One region of the Rhizobium sp. AN68 genome, then DNA from elsewhere that is predicted to be linked to it. Evidence: riboswitches for the same ligand, from Rfam matches in the RefSeq annotation. Region 1 holds a riboswitch; each other region holds the start of a gene.

Region 1 (6,173 bases):
ACGAGACCGACGAAGCCGATGGAACCGACCAGCGACACCATGACTGCCGTCATGACCGCCGAAACCGAGATCAGCACCGCATAGACCCGGCGCACTGGAATACCGAGCGAAGCTGCTGCCTGACCACCGAAAGCGAAAGCATCAAGCGCGCGTGCGTACCAGAGGCACACTCCAAGACCCGCAATACTGACCGGCAAAGCCAGCCAGACATCCGGCCAGCGCACGCCCGAAAGATTGCCCAGCAGCCAGAACATGATGCCGCGCGCCTGTTCGGCATTGGCGGATTTGGTGACGATGAACGACGTCATGGCGTTGAACAGTTGCGAACCGGCGACCCCCGCCAGGATGATGGCGCTGTTGCCGTGCCCTGCCCGCACCGCCAGAAGGCTGACAAGCGAAAAAGCCACAAAAGCCCCGATCAGGGCGCCGGCCGGCATCGTCAGGAACCCCGCCCCGAAGCCCAGAAGCGCCACGGCCACGGCCCCGGTTGAGGCGCCTGCGGAAATACCGAGGATATAGGGATCGGCGAGCGGGTTGCGCAGAAGTGATTGAAGCACCGCACCGGCCAGCGCCAGCGAGGCGCCACAGCACGCGGCAACAACGGCGCGGCTGAGGCGGTAACTCCAGACGATGCCCTCATCCAGCGGCTCCAGCGGATAACCCGCATGGAAGACACGATTGGCAATGGTCTTTGCCACCACGTCGAACGGAATGGCAGTCTCGCCGATGGCCGCACCGGCCATCAGCGCGACGAGCAGCAGGGCGAGTGCGGCAAAAGCCAGACCCGCCCTGCCAAGATTGACGGAAAGACCGTTCACTTGGCGAGACCGGCTGTGGAAATCGCCTCGGCCAGCGTTTCAATGCCTTCGATCGTGCGGATGGTCGGGTTCATCGCCTGCGCGTCCATTTCGAAGACATGGGCCGCCTTGACGGCGGGCATGATGCTGGCAACCGGATCGGTAGCAAGGAACTTGAGCTTGACGGCGACGTCATCGGCGGGGAAACGCCGGCGGTCCATCTTGCCGGCAACGATCACGGACGGATTGGCCTTGGCGATGGTTTCCCAGCCAACAGTCGGCCATTCCTCATCGCTTTCGATAACGTTCTTCAGCCCGAGCGCGGACATGATGTAACCCGGCGCACCATTGCGGCCCGCCACGTAAGGATCGATATCCAGCTCGGCGCTGGAGAACCAGAAGACTGCTGAAATCTTGCCATTCGCCGAAGCGATCTTGGCGCGGGCGGCTTCCTCACGCTTTTTCAGGTCGGCAACGACTTCCTCGCCGCGATCCTGCACGTTGAAAATTTTCGCAAGGTCGCGGACCTCCTGGTAGATCAGGTCCATGGTGAAAACGGATTTGCGCACGCCGTCGCCGCCGCCGGAATTGTCCTTGCCCATGCAATCGGCAGGCGAAGTATAAACGGGAATACCGAGTTCGGCGAATTGCTCCGGTGTTCCGACAACGCCTTCGGGACCGATCTGCCACTGGAACTGCGTCGTCACGAGGTCCGGCCTCTTGCCAACCACCGCCTCGAAGCTCGGATCATTGTCGGCAAGCCGCTCCACCTTGGCATTGGCGTCCTCGTAACCCTTAAGAACCGGGCCGATCCACAGCGCCGTACCTACCACCTTGTCGGCCACGCCGAGCAGATAGAGAACCTCGGTCGTGCTCTGGCCGACCGATACCTGTGCGGGCGGGCGCCTGCTTGAAGGTGATTTCGTGGCCGCAGCTATTGATCGTCAGCGGATAGGTGGTTTCGGCAGCCTGAGCGGCACCGGCGGGCAAGGCCGCTAATGCGACAACCAGAAGACCGGCGGAAACCGGCAGGCGTTTGAAATGAAACATATGTTCTCCAGTCTAAATAAAGTGGCGTGATCCGCAGGCCGCGCGTCAAAACGCGTAGTGACAGAGCGACAACAAGTGTGGAGATGGAGAACGGGACTCTAAATACGTTTCCGCAGACGGAAAGGTCATAATCAGCTCCTCTTCCGGGCATCCCCGCCCGTAACGATGGTCAATATTATGACGGCAGGTCTCCTGGCTCACGAATATGCGCCGTTCATCTGCCTTCCCGCACCTTGAAGGGTGCAGTGGCATGACGCTTTTCAGGCGTCACGAGGATGAACGGCAATCCGCTTACAGTTGCGGGGGCAGCCACGGCATTGGGCGATAGAAATCACCCGCACCATGTTCCCTATTAATCCCTTTGCCCTTCGGCTTCAGGAACCGTCGCTTTCTGACATAAGGGGCAAGCGCCTGGGCGTCAATTGCGATAGTGCTGCAGCTCAGCACAAAGACGGACCCGCCAACGCGAAAATTTTTGTAGCGCCGGAGGGCGCCGGTTGCGGCGCGTCTTTGGACATGGTGGTAAGGGTTTCAATCACCACCAGCCCGGATTGCGCAATAAAATCAATAAAGAGACTATTGTCGCTGATGGTGTCGAGACGCACCAGCTCATCGTCCAGATCGGTAAAATGCCGCCTTACAAGCGCAATCGCATCCATGTCCGCACCCGCAACGACCGGACCGATAATGTGGCCCCGCCCTGCCGCACGGCGCAGCGCAAAAGCGGTAAGACGGTCCGCCTCAAACACACCGTAACCCGCATTCTGCGTCAAAAGTCGCTGCAAAACGTTCCGGCGCGAAACGCCAAAAGCCGCCCGGTCTAGTTCCACCACATCAGTCAGATGACCTGCGGATAACGGCTCTATTCGTTGTTTTCTGCCGGGCGGCGATATCTCGAAAAGGCAATTCGCCCTTCCCCGGAACAGATATACTTTTTCCGTATCACCGGCAAAACCCAACCTTGAAAACAACCGCCGCGACGCTCCCGTCGCGTTCAACCGCAGGGAGACAGTGGGGAATTTCGCGACAAGTTTCTGCACCAGCCATGGTGCTACGCCCTGCCCCTGCAAGCGGGGGGAAACAATGACCATGCCGAGCGTCGCAAACCCCTGATCATAGGGAAAGAGCATCGCGGTTGCGACAACACGGTCGATCTCATCGAGCGCAGCGAGACCCACGCCGCATTGCCGCAGAAAACACCATTCATTCGCGTGATATCGCCATCCGACGGCCATGGAGAGTGCATGCAGATGATCGGCATCCACGTCCGCGATATACACGGTCCGCAGCTCGAAACTATCGACTTTGAGCAGGTCCATAACCAACGGCCCTCATCCCCTACGGCTCACAACCTTCATCCGGTCCCGGCCTAGCCCACGACATCCGACGGTAGCCGGTTACGCCAGCACGAATTTTCTGAAAGCACTGGAAGGTCACAACAATCTACCGAAATCATTCGCATTTCAGCAGATAAACGTCGCAGTCCATTCTAAGCTTTCGGGATGACAATCCGGTCAGCGGAGACGACCATTGAACGCAATCGAAATCCTTGAGCGTCTCGTCGGTTTCCCGTCGGTCGTTGGAACCGCCAATGGCGATATTGCCGGCTGGATCGCCGATTATCTTGAAAGCCACGGCGCGAAAGTATCGCTGCTTGCGGGACCGGAGGGCGACCGCGCCAATCTCTTCGCCACCTTCGGCCCGGCCGATCGCGCCGGCTATGTTTTGTCCGGCCATATGGATGTCGTACCCGCCAGCGAGCCGGAATGGTCTTCCGATCCCTTTACACTGCGGGCGGAAGATGATCGTCTCTACGGGCGCGGAACCACAGACATGAAGGGTTTTCTGGCCACGGTTCTCGCCGCGGCGCCTGCATTTTCGCGCATGGCGCTGAAACGTCCCGTGCATATCGCCTTTTCCTATGACGAGGAGGCGGGTTGCCGTGGCGTTCCACATCTTCTCGCCAGATTGCCTGAACTTTGCGCCGCACCGGCGGGCGCAATCATCGGCGAACCGAGCAATATGCGGGCGGTTCGTGCACACAAGGGCAAAGCAGCAGCTCGCATTACCATCCGTGGCCGTTCCGGCCATTCGTCCCGGCCTGATCAGGGGGTTAATGCCATTCACCTGATGACCGGCATCATGGCAAAGGCCGTGGAGACGGCACATGAGCTGACGAAAGGCCCCTTTGAAGCGACTTTCGAGCCGCCCTATTCCTCGCTGCAGATCGGCACGATGAAGGGCGGCCAGGCGATCAACATCATCCCCGATTTCTCGGCCATCGAGCTGGAAGCGCGGGCGATTTCCGGCATATCGCCGCTTGAACTGCTCGGGCCGGTTCGCGCAAGCGTCGAGGCTCTCGCAGCAAAGGGTGTCGATATCGAATGGACGCCTATGAGCGATTATCCGGCGCTTTCGCTTGCAGCCAATGCTCCGCTTGTTCTGCTTCTGGAGGAATTGACCGGCACCCCCTGTCTCGCCGCCGTCAGCTACGGCACGGAGGCGGGGCTGTTCCAGGCGGCGGGCATCGACGCCATCATCTGCGGACCAGGAGATATCGGCCGCGCCCACAAGCCGGACGAGTTCATAACGACGGGCGAACTTTCGGCCTGCCAGTCGATGCTGGAAACACTCGCAAGCCACTGTACGGCTTGAACCTTCGGGAAGCATAGATTTCAGATGACGTTTCTCTTCAATTCCGACGCCAAGCGCGGCGAGATTTTCCGGCAGGCTCTAGCTGCAGAACTGCCTGATCTGCCGTTTTCGATGGATGCATCAACTGTCGATCCCGATGCAGTCCGTTACCTCATCACCTGGACGGTACCACAGGACATTGCCCGTTACCGCAATCTCGAAGTCCTGTTTTCGATTGGCGCGGGTGTCGACCAGTTTCACATCGAGGCGATCCCTGAGACGGTAAAGGTCGTACGCATGGTGGATGAGGGCATCATCCGCATGATGCAGGAATATATCTGCCTCGGCGTACTTTCCCTCCACCGCAACCTGCCGGTCTATTTAAACCAGCAGCGCCAGCAACTGTGGAATGCCCTGCCCCAGCGTCAGGCGGAAGAGTGCCGGGTGGGCGTTCTCGGCCTCGGCATGCTGGGCGTTGCGGCGCTGGAGCGGCTGAAACCTTTCGGCTTTCCGCTTTCCGGCTGGAGCCGCTCACAGCGTCAGATCGATGGCGTCACCTGCCATCATGGCGACGACGGCCTCAAATCCATTCTCTCCACCAGCGATATTCTCGTCTGCCTGCTGCCTCTCACCGACGAGACCACGGGGCTTTTGAACGCCGAGCGTCTGGGGATGCTTCCAGAAGGAGCGGGGCTGGTTCACGCCGGGCGCGGCAAACAGCTCGATCATGACGCTTTGCTCGATGCACTCAACAGCGACAGGCTTTCAGGTGCGGTGATTGACGTTACCGATCCGGAGCCCCTGCCCAAAGACCACCGCTTCTGGACCCATCCGAAAATTCTCCTGACGCCGCATATTGCCAGCGTCACCCAGCCCCATTCCGCTGCCCGCACCGTCGTCGAAAATATCAAACGATACGAATCCGGTCTCGAACCGCTCGGCCTCGTTGACCGTAGCCGCGGATATTGATCCTACCGTTCCAAGAAAGGACACCCATGTCTCTCCTCAAGACCATCGACACCAATCCCGCCTTTGAACCGAAAGCCTCCAAGGCCCTGCCCGAACGCCTCATCGCCGGCGACCCGTCGTTCAAAACCTGGCCGCTAGATGAAGCCCGTGATGGCACCGTGCATACCGGCATCTGGGAAGCGACCCCCGGCGAAAGCCGCTCGATCAAGGGCGAGACATTCGAGTTCTGCCACATTCTCGAAGGCGTTATCGAGATCACACCGGAGGGCGGCGCGCCGCTGCGTTACACGGCGGGCGACAGCTTCGTCATGAAGCCCGGTTTCGTTGGCGTCTGGAAGACAATCGAAACCGTGCGCAAGATCTATGTGACCGTGAACGGATGATTTGCCGAACAGCATGCCTGGCATCCCGGCTGATGGAGAGGCATTTTTGAGAAAAGCGATGGCTGGCAATCCGCAGGAGGATGCCAGCCATGGTTTACATGGGTATCCTGCCCGGATGCCTTTCGACCGGATTTACGGCCCTCGATCGGACCCGCCGCAAGGTTTTCGGCGCGGTCTTCCTGCCCGCCGAAGATTGCGCTGTGGGCCACCAGCAAAACAGGATTTTCGTTCACCGCCCCCGCCGCAGTCGGTCGATGCTGCTTGCCATCAAGGAGTAGCTTTGGCGCATATCCACAGAGGATCATCCATGACGCTCAGCTTCGATCCAGACAGCCTGTCC
Region 2 (6,173 bases), on a different contig from region 1:
GCTGACTCCACTTTCGCTACCGACAATCTTCTGGCCGGCGAGCTGATCGGCAAATGGGCTGCCGGCACCCTCGGCGACAAGGCCAAGGACGCGAAAATCGCCTTCCTCAACCTTACGCCTTCCCAGCCAACCGTTGATGTTTTGCGCAACCAGGGCTTCATGAAGGGCTTCGGCATCGACGTGAAGGACATCAACAAGATTGGTGATGAAGACGACAAGCGTATCGTTGGTCATGATGTTACCAACGGTAACGAAGAAGGCGGCCGCTCTGCGATGGAAAATCTGCTGCAGAAGGATCCGACCATCAACGTCGTTCACACCATCAACGAACCTGCAGCTGCCGGTGCTTACGAAGCGCTGAAAGCCGTCGGACGCGAAAAGGATGTTCTGATCGTTTCCGTCGATGGCGGTTGCCCTGGTGTCAAGAACGTTGCGGAAGGCGTGATCGGCGCGACGTCTCAGCAATACCCGCTGCTGATGGCGGCACTCGGCGTGGAAGCCGTCAAGAAGTTTGCCGACACCGGTGAAAAGCCGAAGCCGACGGCAGGCAAGAACTTCTTCGACACCGGCGTAACGCTGGTAACCGACAAGCCGGTCAAGGGTCTCGATTCGATCGACACCAAGGAAGGCCTGAAGAAGTGCTGGGGCTGATACTACACCGTTGAAATCGGCGGGGGGCAATTTGCCCCCGCCCTTGAACCGGAATGGTTTAAAAGAACGATCTGGGTGATCGGACAGGAACAAACGAGCGCGCCCGGCGTCCGTGGACGTAACTGAGGCACGCTTCTCAACAGTTTGAATCTACGCATTGTCCCCTCCGGAAAATAATCCCGGGTTCGGGGCTGATGCGATGGAGCGATCGGGAGGAAAATCCATGAGCGATCAGCCAGTGCGGGCTCAACCGCATAATGAATTTGAAAAAGTGCTGTCGGGAAGTTCGACCCAGGTCGCTGCTTTCGATACGCAAAACAAGAGTTTGCTTGAAAAATTCCAGCACTTTCTGCATTCCAGCCCGGCGGCCGTACCGCTGATCGTTCTGGTGTTGTCGCTGGCTGTCTTCGGCATGACCCTGGGCGGCAAGTTTTTCTCGGCCTTTTCGCTGACCCTTATCCTTCAGCAGGTGGCAATCGTCGGCATCGTCGGCGCGGCACAGTCGCTGGTCATTCTGACTGCGGGTATCGATCTTTCGGTCGGTGCGATCATGGTTCTGTCCTCCGTCGTCATGGGACAGTTTACGTTCCGCTATGGTTTGCCTGCCGAACTCTCGATTATCTGCGGTCTCGCAGTCGGCGCATTTTGTGGCTTTATCAATGGCGTGCTGGTTTCGCGCATGCGGCTGCCGCCCTTCATCGTTACACTGGGCATGTGGCAGATCGTGTTGGCCACCAATTTCCTCTATTCGGCCAACGAAACGATCCGCTCACAGGATATCGTCCAACAGGCGCCCATTCTCCAGTTTTTCGGCAACAATGTCCGCATCGGCAGCGCCGTCTTCACCTATGGCGTCATTGCGATGGTTCTGCTGGTTGCCCTGCTCTGGTATGTGCTGAACCGCACCGCCTGGGGTCGACATCTCTATGCAGTGGGTGATGATCCCGACGCAGCCGAACTTGCCGGCGTTAACGTCAAGCGCATGCTGACGACTGTCTACACACTTTCCGGGCTTATCTGCGCCTTCGCGGGCTGGGCTCTCATCGGCCGCATCGGCTCGGTATCGCCGACCGCCGGTCAGTTCGCCAACATCGAATCCATCACCGCAGTGGTCATCGGCGGCATATCGCTGTTTGGCGGACGCGGCTCTATCATGGGCATGATCTTCGGCGCGCTGATCGTCGGTGTCTTCTCTCTCGGCTTGCGACTTATCGGAACAGACCCACAATGGACCTATCTGTTGATCGGCGTCCTTATCATCTTGGCTGTCGCAATCGACCAGTGGATCAGAAAGGTAGCAGGCTGATGGCAAAAGAACCTATCCTCACAGCACGCAATCTCGTTAAACGCTACGGTCGTGTGACTGCGCTCGACAATGCCGATTTTGACCTTTATCCGGGCGAAATCCTCGCCGTCATCGGTGATAACGGTGCTGGAAAATCCTCTCTCATCAAGGCGATTTCCGGTGCGGTGACACCCGATGAAGGGGAGATCAAGCTTGAAGGCAAGCCGGTACAGTTCCGCTCGCCGATCGAGGCGCGCAAGGCTGGTATCGAAACCGTTTATCAGAACCTTGCGCTGTCTCCCGCATTGTCCATAGCCGACAATATGTTTCTCGGCCGTGAAATCCGCAAACCCGGTATTCAGGGAAGCCTGTTCAGGGCACTGGACCGTCCGGCGATGGAAAAGTTTGCCCGTGAGAAACTCTCTGAACTCGGCCTGATGACGATCCAGAACATCAATCAGGCGGTGGAAACCCTCTCCGGCGGCCAGCGCCAGGGTGTTGCGGTGGCGCGTGCAGCCGCCTTCGGCTCCAAGGTCGTCATCCTTGACGAACCGACGGCGGCGCTCGGCGTCAAGGAAAGCCGCCGCGTTCTCGAGCTTATTCTGGATGTGCGCGCGCGAGGGCTACCGATCGTTCTCATCTCGCACAACATGCCGCATGTTTTCGAGGTTGCTGACCGGATTCATATTCATCGGCTGGGCAAGCGTTTATGCGTCATCAATCCGAAGGACTATACCATGTCCGACGCCGTCGCCTTCATGACGGGCGCCAAGGAAGCGCCAAAGGAAACGCTGGCCGCATGACGTTGAAGCTTGAAACGATCGTCGAAGATGTTCTTCGGCGGGCAGAGGATAAATCTCGTTTTATCATTGCCATTGCCGGTCCCCCTGGGGCCGGCAAATCCACGCTGGCGGATGCCCTGTGCGGTGCCCTCGTGGCGCGCGGCGAGGCTGCGGCTGTCCTGCCCATGGACGGCTTCCATATGGATAACGGTATTCTCGAAGAACGGGGGCTCTTGCCGCGAAAAGGCGCACCGGAGACCTTCGACGTGCGCGGCTTTCTTGATATCGTCTCCGCAGTTCGTCAGGGCGGGCAAGAAGTTCTTGTCCCGGTTTTTGACCGCTCCCGCGAAATAGCCATTGCCTCCGCTCGCGCCATCGCGCCAGAAACACGCTTCATCCTTGCCGAAGGCAACTATCTGCTGTTGAGCGAGGCGCCGTGGACGAAGCTTTCCGGCAGCTTCGATCTTACCGTCTTCGTAGGCCCATCCGTTGCGGTGCTCGAGGAACGCCTGCGGGATAGATGGCAGGGCTATGGTCTCGATGCGACCGAGATTCACGCCAAACTGTTCGAAAATGATCTTCCCAACGGAAAGCGGGTGATTGAGAACTCCCGCCCCGCCGATATTCGCATCGATATCTGGGAATAACCCGCCGCTTCCGTCCGTAGGCGGCATCGAGCATTCACCGTTAAGCCTTTGTTGACCATGTGTTGAATCTTTTTGATCCACAGGGTGGGGCTTTCGCATGTCTAATTATTGACGAAAAAAATTCCTCATATACTATATGTGGTGTTCAAGGTTCTTTCGATTCGCAAGCGTCGGGAGCTAAGACGGGAATTCGGTGCGCAACACCATTATGGTGAAGCAATGCCGAAACTGCCCCCGCAACTGTAAGCGGTGAGCATCGTTCCGATTTGAGCCACTGGCGCTAAGTGCTCCGGGAAGGTGGGAATGGATGTTTTGACCCGCAAGTCAGGAGACCTGCCTTGAGCGAAAACGTCCACGGGCGGGGTGTCCGGAAGGAAGGTGTATGACGCAAATGAATTGCGTGCGCCCTTTTCTGCCGCCTCCAGAACAAGCTTCGGGGTGAAGTCATGCCAGTGCATTTTTATAAGTTTCTACGCTCGTCGGCGTAGACAGCGATCTTACGCGGCCTGACCCGCGCGCCTCGCCAGAATGACAGAACCATCGCCACCCGCTTGTGATTGCAGGCGGGCAATGTTGAGCCGTGCGTAAAAGCGGCTTCGAAAGAGGAAACTATGACCGTCACCGTTTACAGCAAGCCCGCCTGCGTCCAGTGCACTGCCACCTATCGTGCGCTTGACCGCATCGGTGTCAGCTACGAGATCGTCGATATCTCCGAAGATGCGGATGCCCTCGATCACGTTCGCGGCCTTGGTTACATGCAGGTTCCCGTGGTCGTTGCCGGCGAACGCCATTGGGCGGGTTTCCGTCCGGACATGATTGGCTCGATCAGCTGAGGAGGCGATGCGATGGGGCTGATCGTCTATTATTCCAGCCGGTCTGAGAACACTCATCGCTTCCTTCAGAAACTGGGGCGACGATTGCTTCGCCTGCCGCTCGGCGCCGAGGAAGACGTTCCTCACGTGTCGGAGCCCTATGTTCTCGTCACCCCCACCTATGGGGGTGGCGGCATGAAAGGAGCTGTACCGAAACCGGTTATCCGGTTTTTGAACGAGCCCTCAAACCGAAATCTCATTCGCGGCGTCATAGCGGCGGGAAATACGAATTTTGGCGCAGCTTTCGCATCCGCCGGAGATATCGTGTCGCGTAAATGCGCGGTGCCGTTTCTCTACCGCTTCGAGCTTCTCGGCACGGAGGAAGATGTCGCCAACGTCAATCATGGATTGGAACGATTTTGGACACGCTGACCTCGAGCGCGGTGCGCAACACGGATGCCAAACAACAAGTAACCGCTGCGCAGAAACACCTGGACGCGGGACTGGACTATCACGCGCTGAACGCGATGCTGAACCTCTACGATGAAAACGGGAAGATCCAGCTCGACAAGGACCGCCTTGCGGCACGGCAATATTTCCTTCAGCACGTCAATCAGAACACGGTGTTTTTCCATAATCTCAGGGAAAAGCTCGATTATCTCGTTACCGAGGGATATTACGAGCAGGAGGTGCTGGACCAGTATTCCTTCAATTTCGTCCGTGACCTCTACGACGAGGCCTATGCCAGAAAGTTCCGTTTTCCGACATTTCTCGGCGCCTTCAAATATTATACGTCCTATACGCTGAAGACCTTCGACGGAAAGCGTTACCTGGAGCGTTATGAGGACCGCGTCTGCATGGTGGCGTTGGCTCTGGCGCGTGGCGACGAGCAGCTTGCCCGCGATCTGATGGATGAAATCATTTCCGGCCGCTTCCAGCCGGCAACCCCGACCTTTCTCAACGCTGGCAAGAAAAGCCGCGGTGAGCTGGTTTCGTGTTTTCTGCTGCGTGTGGAAGACAATATGGAAAGCATCGGCCGGTCCATCAATTCAGCATTGCAGCTTTCCAAGCGTGGCGGTGGCGTAGCACTGTCCCTGACCAATATTCGCGAAGCCGGCGCGCCGATCAAACAGATCGAAAACCAGTCCTCTGGCGTCATTCCTGTCATGAAGCTGCTGGAAGATTCGTTCTCCTACGCCAACCAGCTTGGCGCGCGCCAGGGCGCTGGCGCGGTCTATCTGCATGCCCACCACCCGGACATCATGCGTTTCCTCGATACCAAGCGCGAAAACGCCGACGAAAAAATCCGCATCAAAACCCTTTCGCTCGGCGTGGTGATCCCTGATATCACCTTCGAACTCGCGAGAAACAACGAGGATATGTACCTGTTCTCGCCGTATGATGTTGAGCGGGTCTATGGCGTGCCGTTTACCGAGATTTCCGTCAGCGAAAAATATCAGGAAATGGTCGCCGACAGCCGCATCCGCAAGAAGAAGATAAAGGCACGCGAGTTCTTCCAAGTCATCGCAGAAATCCAGTTCGAAAGCGGTTATCCCTATATCATGTTCGAGGATACGGTGAACCGCGCCAATCCGATCGCCGGCCGTATCAGCATGAGCAATCTTTGCTCGGAAATCCTACAGGTCAGCGAGGCGAGCGAGTTCAACGACGATCTCTCTTACAGCCATATGGGCAAGGATATTTCCTGCAATCTCGGCTCGCTCAACATTGCTTCAGCAATGGATTCGGCTGATTTCGGCAAGACGATCGAAACCTCCATCCGGGCGCTGACGGCCGTTTCTGACATGAGCCACATCTCGTCTGTCCCTTCCGTGGAAAAGGGCAATGATGCGAGCCACGCCATCGGGCTTGGTCAGATGAACCTGCATGGCTATCTGGCGCGCGAGCGCATCTTCTACGGCTCCGAAGAGGGCATCGATTTCACCAATATCTATTTCTACACGGTGACCTATCACGCCATCCGCGCCAGCAATCG
Region 3 (6,173 bases), on a different contig from region 1:
CACATTGAAGGGGGCCGGTTTGTGCGTCGACTGCAATGTCAGGTGCAACTCGGCATTACCTTGTTTCAGGATCATGAAACCGACAGGGTTGCCGTTTTCGAAGGTCTTTTCGAAGCCCAGCACACGGACATAAAAGTCATGGGCCTTCTCGATATTCTTGACAGGAAGCATTGCGGCGATCCGACCGAAGCGGATGCCGTGATCGGCGATGGTGTTCATCGCGGAACCTCGGATCTGGGAGAAACGGGCAGGGGTGCGGGCGGTGCCGGAACGCTGCTGTTTTTTCCTATTTGAATTTGCAGGGCGGTGCCTGCGGCAATAGGATCATAATCACGGCGGTGGCGGATGCAAACGGAATGTTTGTGCCATTCAACGCTCCACGCCAGACGATCGACAGGCCCGGGAGGCAGCATGCGCAGTTCCATCGAAATCTTCAACATCCGCAATCGGCAGATGCGGGTGGTGTGGCAGACGCCGGAGCTGTTCGAGGCTCCGAACTGGTCGCCGGACGGGAAATACCTGCTTCTGAACTGCGACGGTCTGCTTTATCGCCTGTCACTTGCCGGCGACCCTTCGCCGGAAAAGGTCGATACCGGCTTTGCGACAATCTGCAACAATGACCACGGCATTTCGCCTGACGGTTCGCTTTATGCCATTTCCGACAAGGTGGAGTTCGGCAAGAGTGCCATCTATCTGCTGCCTTCGACGGGCGGAACGCCGCTTCTGATGACTAAGAACCTTCCGTCCTACTGGCACGGCTGGTCGCCGGACGGGAAAGGTTTCGCCTATTGCGGTATTCGCGATCAGGTTTTCGATATTTATTCCATGGACATAGACAGCGGCGTTGAGACACGCCTTACCCATGGTGAGGGCCGCAATGACGGGCCGGATTATTCGCCGGATGGAGAATGGATCTATTTCAACTCCAGCCGCACCGGCCAGATGCAGATCTGGCGCGTGCGGGTGGATGGCTCGGCCGTCGAGCGTATCACCGACAGCGTCTATGGCGACTGGTTCCCGCATCCGTCTCCCAGCGGTGACAAAGTCGTCTTCGTCTCCTACGACGCCGATGTCTTCGACCATCCGCGCGACCTCAACGTGCGCGTGCGGCTGATGGATATGGATGGTGGCAACGCCGAAACGCTGTTTGACCTTTTCGGCGGGCAGGGAACGATGAATTCGCCCAACTGGTCACCGGGCGGGGATGAGTTCGCTTATGTGCGGTATTTTCCCGTTGGGTGATGCGGTAGGGAGTGCTTCAGCCGGCGCGCGTCCGCGCGGCGGCTGAAGGCCGCAATACGCAGGTGAGGTGGCCACGGTCACATTGCCGCATCGCTGCGCAAGATACTTGTATTTGCAATCTTTGTTGCTCATAAGCTTCTTCGTCAGGTGCCTGCCCTTTACGGCGGGAGAATCGGGAATCCGGTGCAAGACCGGAACGTGCCCAGCGCTGTGAGGCGGATGCCCTTTTTCTTGATGCCACTGAATCCATTCGGGAAGGCGAAAGTGGGCGGATGAAGCCGAGTCAGAAGACCGGCCTGACAGAATAGACCAGACCGCGTGGACGGCGGCAGGTTGTTGCAGCAGCGCGTCGTGCAGGCGAAAACCGGAGCCGGTTTTCGTGGCGGCGCGCCAGCATTGTTGGGGATAGACGATGCCGACCGATCCACTCGCGACCAGTTCGCTCGACGCCGATGCATTCGATCACGCGCTTTCGCCCGCCTACCCGTTTTCCGAGGGGGAGCGAGAGGCGATCTACCGTGCCATCGAAACCCGCCGTGATGTGCGCGACCAGTTCCTTCCGGATCCATTGCCGGAAGATGTGGTCGAGCGCTTGCTGAAGGCGGCGCATTCCGCGCCCTCAGTCGGTTTCATGCAGCCGTGGAATTTCACGCTCGTCACTGACGGTGCGGTCAGGCAGGCAGCTTGGGTTGCCTTCAGCCGCGCCAATGGCGAGGCGGCGGCGATGTTCGAGGGGGAGCAGCAGGCGCTTTACCGCAGCCTCAAGCTTGAGGGCATCCGCAAGGCGCCGCTCAGCATCTGCGTCACCTGCGATCCGACGCGTGGCGGCAAGGTGGTGCTGGGCCGTACCCACAATCCGCGCACCGATGTCTATTCCACCGTCTGCGCCATCCAGAACCTCTGGCTTGCAGCGCGCGCCGAAGGCATCGGCGTCGGCTGGGTCAGCATTTTCCACGATAGCGACATTCGCACCATTCTGGAGATCCCCGACCACATCGAGATCGTCGCCTGGCTATGCCTCGGCCGCGTCGATACACTTTATACCGAGCCGGAACTGGCGGTGAAGGGTTGGCGCCAGCGCGTGCCGCTGGAGGATTTGGTATTTCGCAATCGCTGGGGCGGGCGGTAAAGAGAACACGCGACCGTCTTGTGAGTGAGATAGAGCGTTGCCAACTCCATACCGTGTGCTTGATGGGAGCTATTGCTGCGGCTGTATACCCTTCAGCGCCGGGTTCTTCAGGTCGATCCGGCCTGTCTGGTCGGGCAGGAATTTAGGGCCGATGACGCGGACCCTGCTGTTGTTCGGGTCATAGTCGCGTTCCGGAACCGGTTGTTCCGGCGGCTTTGCGGCCTGCTGCAGTTCGGTGGGTTTTTTGGGGGTGTCACCTTGCGGTGATGGAATGGTCGTGATGCTGGAATAGGGTTTCTCAGCTTCCGGCCGCGCAGCCTCCTGCTGCTTCATCTCCTCGTGATAGGCGGCCATGTTGCAGGCGCAGCCTGGGGCTTTGGTTGAGGCATTTCGATAAGCAAAGGCGGTCGGCAGGTCCTTATAGGGCTTTCCTGTTTCAGCCGAGACCATGTCAGCCGTTTCCTGCTCCGTCATGGAGTGGAAATAAAGCTCCGTCTGCGTACCCGGACACATTTTCTGGCATTGTTCGGCCTGCGCACGGAAATCGAGCGGCGAGGCATTGGAAGCGATGGGGAAGAACGAGCCGTCGCAGGTGCGCACGCACAGCGTCCTGAGCCCGCCTTCCGCAGCGGCATTGGGGTAGGGCGAAAGCCCTGCCTGTCCCGGCGGATTGCTCTGTTCGCCGAAGGCGTCGGGGTAACGTGTCACATCGGGTGCCGTCGGCTGGCGCGCTTCCGTTTCCGGAATGGCGCTGCAGCCATTGGCGTCAAGGGCGGCGAGAATGCGCTGGCGTCTGATGTCGCCATCATCGCTGCCCTGGGCCGCCATGGCATCGTCGCGGTCACGGATGATGGCATCGCGTTCGCTCTGCGCATCCGCCATCGCGTCGCTGATCTCCGCGCAGAGTTCGGCATTCGGGCTGCCATAAACGGTGACGCTTGCGGATGAACAGCCGTAACGGCGCAGATCGTTCCTGATCCTGCGGATCTCGATGTTCTGGCGGGTGAGCGCATTGGCGTAACGCCGTACCTCGGCGGTGTTGCCGATGACACGCGGCGGTTCGCGCAGCTGCGCATAAAGCGTATCGCAGACCTGATCCGCGAAAGCAGCGGCCGGGGCGATGAAAACAAGGGGAAGCAGGAGGCCGATAATGCTGCGGCGCCGGGTCAATGGTGCGATCCGTTCGATGTCCCCGGCCGGTGGCGAGGGTGTTATGCTTCGGGAAATCCGTGTTTCAGGAAGATAACATAAGCTGTTGCCGCAATGCGGCAACAGCATGTTCAAAACTGCGTTAATGCGCCTTCATCAGACCGAAGGGTGCGATGCCTGCACGACGGCAAAGGCCGCCATGTTGACAACGCCGCGCGAGGTGACGCTGGGCGACAGGATATGGGCGGGAAGTGCCGTGCCAAGCAGGATGGGGCCGACATGCAGGCCCTCCGTCAGCGTGCGGGTGACGCCGAGCGTGATGTTTGCGGCATCGAGGTTCGGGAAGACCAGCAGGTTCGCTTCGCCGGTCAGCACGCTGTTGGGCATGGCGCGCTTGCGCAGCGCTTCCGAAAGTGCCGAGCCGCCCTGCATTTCGCCGTCCACTTCCAGTTCGGGTGCTGCTGCCTGCACGATCTTCAGGGCGCGGCGCATCTTGCGGGCGCTTTCAGAATCGCGCGACCCGAAATTGGAGTGGCTGGCGAGCGCGATCTTCGGCGTGATCCGAAGCGGCGGATTTCCTTTGCCGCGAGAATGGCCATTTCAGCCACTTCTTCGGAGGTCGGATCGTTGTTGACGAAGGTGTCGGTGAGGAACAGCGCGCCCTGCTGGGTGATGAGCAGGCTGAGGCCTGCGAAAGAGCGAACGCTTTCCTGCTTGCCGATGATCTGGTTCACGTCGCGCAGGTGCCGGTCGTAACGGCCTTCCAGACCGCAGATCAGCGCATCCGCCTCACCACGCTTCACCGACAGCGCGCCGATGACCGTGGAGTTGGTGCGCACGATGGTGCGGGCCGCCTCCGGGTTGATGCCAGCGCGGCCGACGAGGGCGAAATAATCATCGACGTAGTCGCGGTAACGCGGATCGTCTTCGGGATTGACCACCGCAAAATCGGTATTCGGGCGGATACGCAGGCCGAAGCGCTTCAGGCGCGTTTCGATGATCTGTGGGCGGCCGATGAGGATCGGGATGCCGGTGCCTTCTTCCAGAAGCACCTGGGCGGCGCGCAGCACGCGCTCGTCTTCGCCTTCAGCAAAGATGATGCGCTTCTTTTCGGCAACCTTGGCGGCGTTGAAGACCGGTTTCATGATGAAGCCGGAACGCCAGACGAAGCGGTTCAGCTGGTCGAGATAGGCTTCGAAATCGCTGATCGGCCGGGCGGCGACACCGCTTGCGGCGGCAGCACGGGCAACGGCCGGCGCGATGCGCAGGATGAGGCGCGGATCGAAAGGCGAGGGAATGAGGTAGTTCGGGCCGAAGATCGGCGTTTCGCCGCTATAGGCCTTGGCGGCGACTTCCGAGACTTCCTCGCGGGCAAGCTCGGCAATGGCCTGCACGGCGGCCATCTTCATTTCCTCGTTGATCGTGGTTGCGCCGCAATCCAGCGCGCCGCGGAAGATATAGGGGAAGCAGAGCACGTTGTTGACCTGGTTCGGGAAATCCGAACGGCCGGTGCAGATCATCGCATCCGGGCGGGCAGCACGGGCCACTTCCGGCATGATTTCCGGATTGGGGTTGGCAAGCGCCAGGATCAGCGGATTTTCCGCCATACGCTCCAGAAGTTCCGGCTTCAGCACGCCTGCCGCCGAAAGACCGAGGAAGACATCCGCGCCGTCGATCGAGTCGGCCAGAACCCGCTTGTCGGTCTTTTGCGCGTAAACTTCCTTCCACTCGTCCATCAGCGAGTTGCGGCCGTCATAAACGAGGCCCTCGATATCGTGGACCCAGATGTTTTCTTTCTTTGCGCCCATGGCGACAAGCAGGTTGAGGCAGGCGAGGGCTGCCGCACCGGCGCCTGACGCAACGATCTTGACGCTCGAAAGCGATTTTCCGGCCAGTTCCAGCGCGTTGGTGACGGCGGCGGCGACGATGATCGCCGTGCCGTGCTGATCGTCGTGGAAGACCGGGATGTTCATCTTCTCGCGCAGCTGGCGCTCCACCTCGAAACATTCGGGCGCCTTGATGTCTTCAAGGTTGATGCCGCCGAAGGTGGGTTCCAGCGCTGCGATGGTGGAGACCATGTCGTTGATGCCGGGCGCATCGATCTCGATATCGAAAACGTCGATGCCGGCGAATTTCTTGAAGAGGACGGCCTTGCCCTCCATAACAGGCTTGGACGCAAGCGGGCCGATATTGCCAAGGCCAAGCACTGCCGTACCGTTGGAAATCACTGCAACGAGATTGGCGCGGGCGGTATATTCCGCCGCCATTTCCGGATTTTCATGGATGGCGAGGCAGGGGGCGGCGACACCCGGCGAGTAGGCAAGCGCCAGATCGCGCTGGTTGCCAAGGGGCTTGGTGGCCTGGATTTCCAGCTTGCCGGGGCGCGGGTAGCGGTGGAAAAAGAGCGCCTGTTCCTCGATGTCGGCCTTTGCCGTGTTGGCGGGCGTGTTGTTCTTATCGTGAGAGGTCATGTCTTCCACCGTCATGTCTGGTTCAATTCCGGCCCTCTGAATACAACAAACTTTCCCGTGGTACAGCCGTTATTTGCCGCCCCCTTATGCAAATGCGGGCATGGCTTATTCGCGTTTTCGTGATGCCATCAGTCATATTCCATACAAAAACCGGCCATTGTCATGTTGCTGCAACACGAGTC

The links. A riboswitch is a leader RNA that binds a small molecule or an ion and turns the genes downstream of it on or off. The one in region 1 is predicted to bind cobalamin.
Region 2: another riboswitch for cobalamin. It lies ahead of nrdH (glutaredoxin-like protein NrdH); the one in region 1 lies ahead of RBH71_RS06215 (ABC transporter substrate-binding protein).
Region 3: another riboswitch for cobalamin. It lies ahead of bluB (5,6-dimethylbenzimidazole synthase); the one in region 1 lies ahead of RBH71_RS06215 (ABC transporter substrate-binding protein).

Annotation. Positions count from the first base shown of each region.
Region 1 covers NZ_JARWMI010000002.1:616,907-623,079, forward strand. The annotation lists gene RBH71_RS06210 (FecCD family ABC transporter permease) at 1-818, opposite strand, end outside; partial or broken gene RBH71_RS06215 (ABC transporter substrate-binding protein) at 815-1,847, opposite strand; cobalamin riboswitch at 2,012-2,248, opposite strand; gene RBH71_RS06220 (GNAT family N-acetyltransferase) at 2,288-3,166, opposite strand; gene argE (acetylornithine deacetylase) at 3,378-4,502, shown strand; gene RBH71_RS06230 (2-hydroxyacid dehydrogenase) at 4,527-5,450, shown strand; gene RBH71_RS06235 (cupin domain-containing protein) at 5,477-5,833, shown strand; gene RBH71_RS06240 (hypothetical protein) at 5,923-6,111, shown strand; gene RBH71_RS06245 (aldehyde dehydrogenase family protein) at 6,141-6,173, shown strand, end outside.
Region 2 covers NZ_JARWMI010000003.1:10,501-16,673, forward strand. The annotation lists gene RBH71_RS13050 (sugar ABC transporter substrate-binding protein) at 1-651, shown strand, start outside; gene RBH71_RS13055 (ABC transporter permease) at 875-1,957, shown strand; gene RBH71_RS13060 (ATP-binding cassette domain-containing protein) at 1,957-2,739, shown strand; gene RBH71_RS13065 (nucleoside triphosphate hydrolase) at 2,736-3,365, shown strand; cobalamin riboswitch at 3,497-3,721, shown strand; gene nrdH (glutaredoxin-like protein NrdH) at 3,977-4,198, shown strand; gene nrdI (class Ib ribonucleoside-diphosphate reductase assembly flavoprotein NrdI) at 4,211-4,609, shown strand; gene nrdE (class 1b ribonucleoside-diphosphate reductase subunit alpha) at 4,597-6,173, shown strand, end outside.
Region 3 covers NZ_JARWMI010000003.1:1,506,065-1,512,237, reverse strand. The annotation lists gene RBH71_RS20440 (VOC family protein) at 1-219, opposite strand, end outside; gene RBH71_RS20435 (TolB family protein) at 412-1,242, shown strand; cobalamin riboswitch at 1,371-1,557, shown strand; gene bluB (5,6-dimethylbenzimidazole synthase) at 1,655-2,371, shown strand; gene RBH71_RS20425 (DUF2865 domain-containing protein) at 2,441-3,541, opposite strand; partial or broken gene RBH71_RS20420 (NADP-dependent malic enzyme) at 3,677-5,991, opposite strand.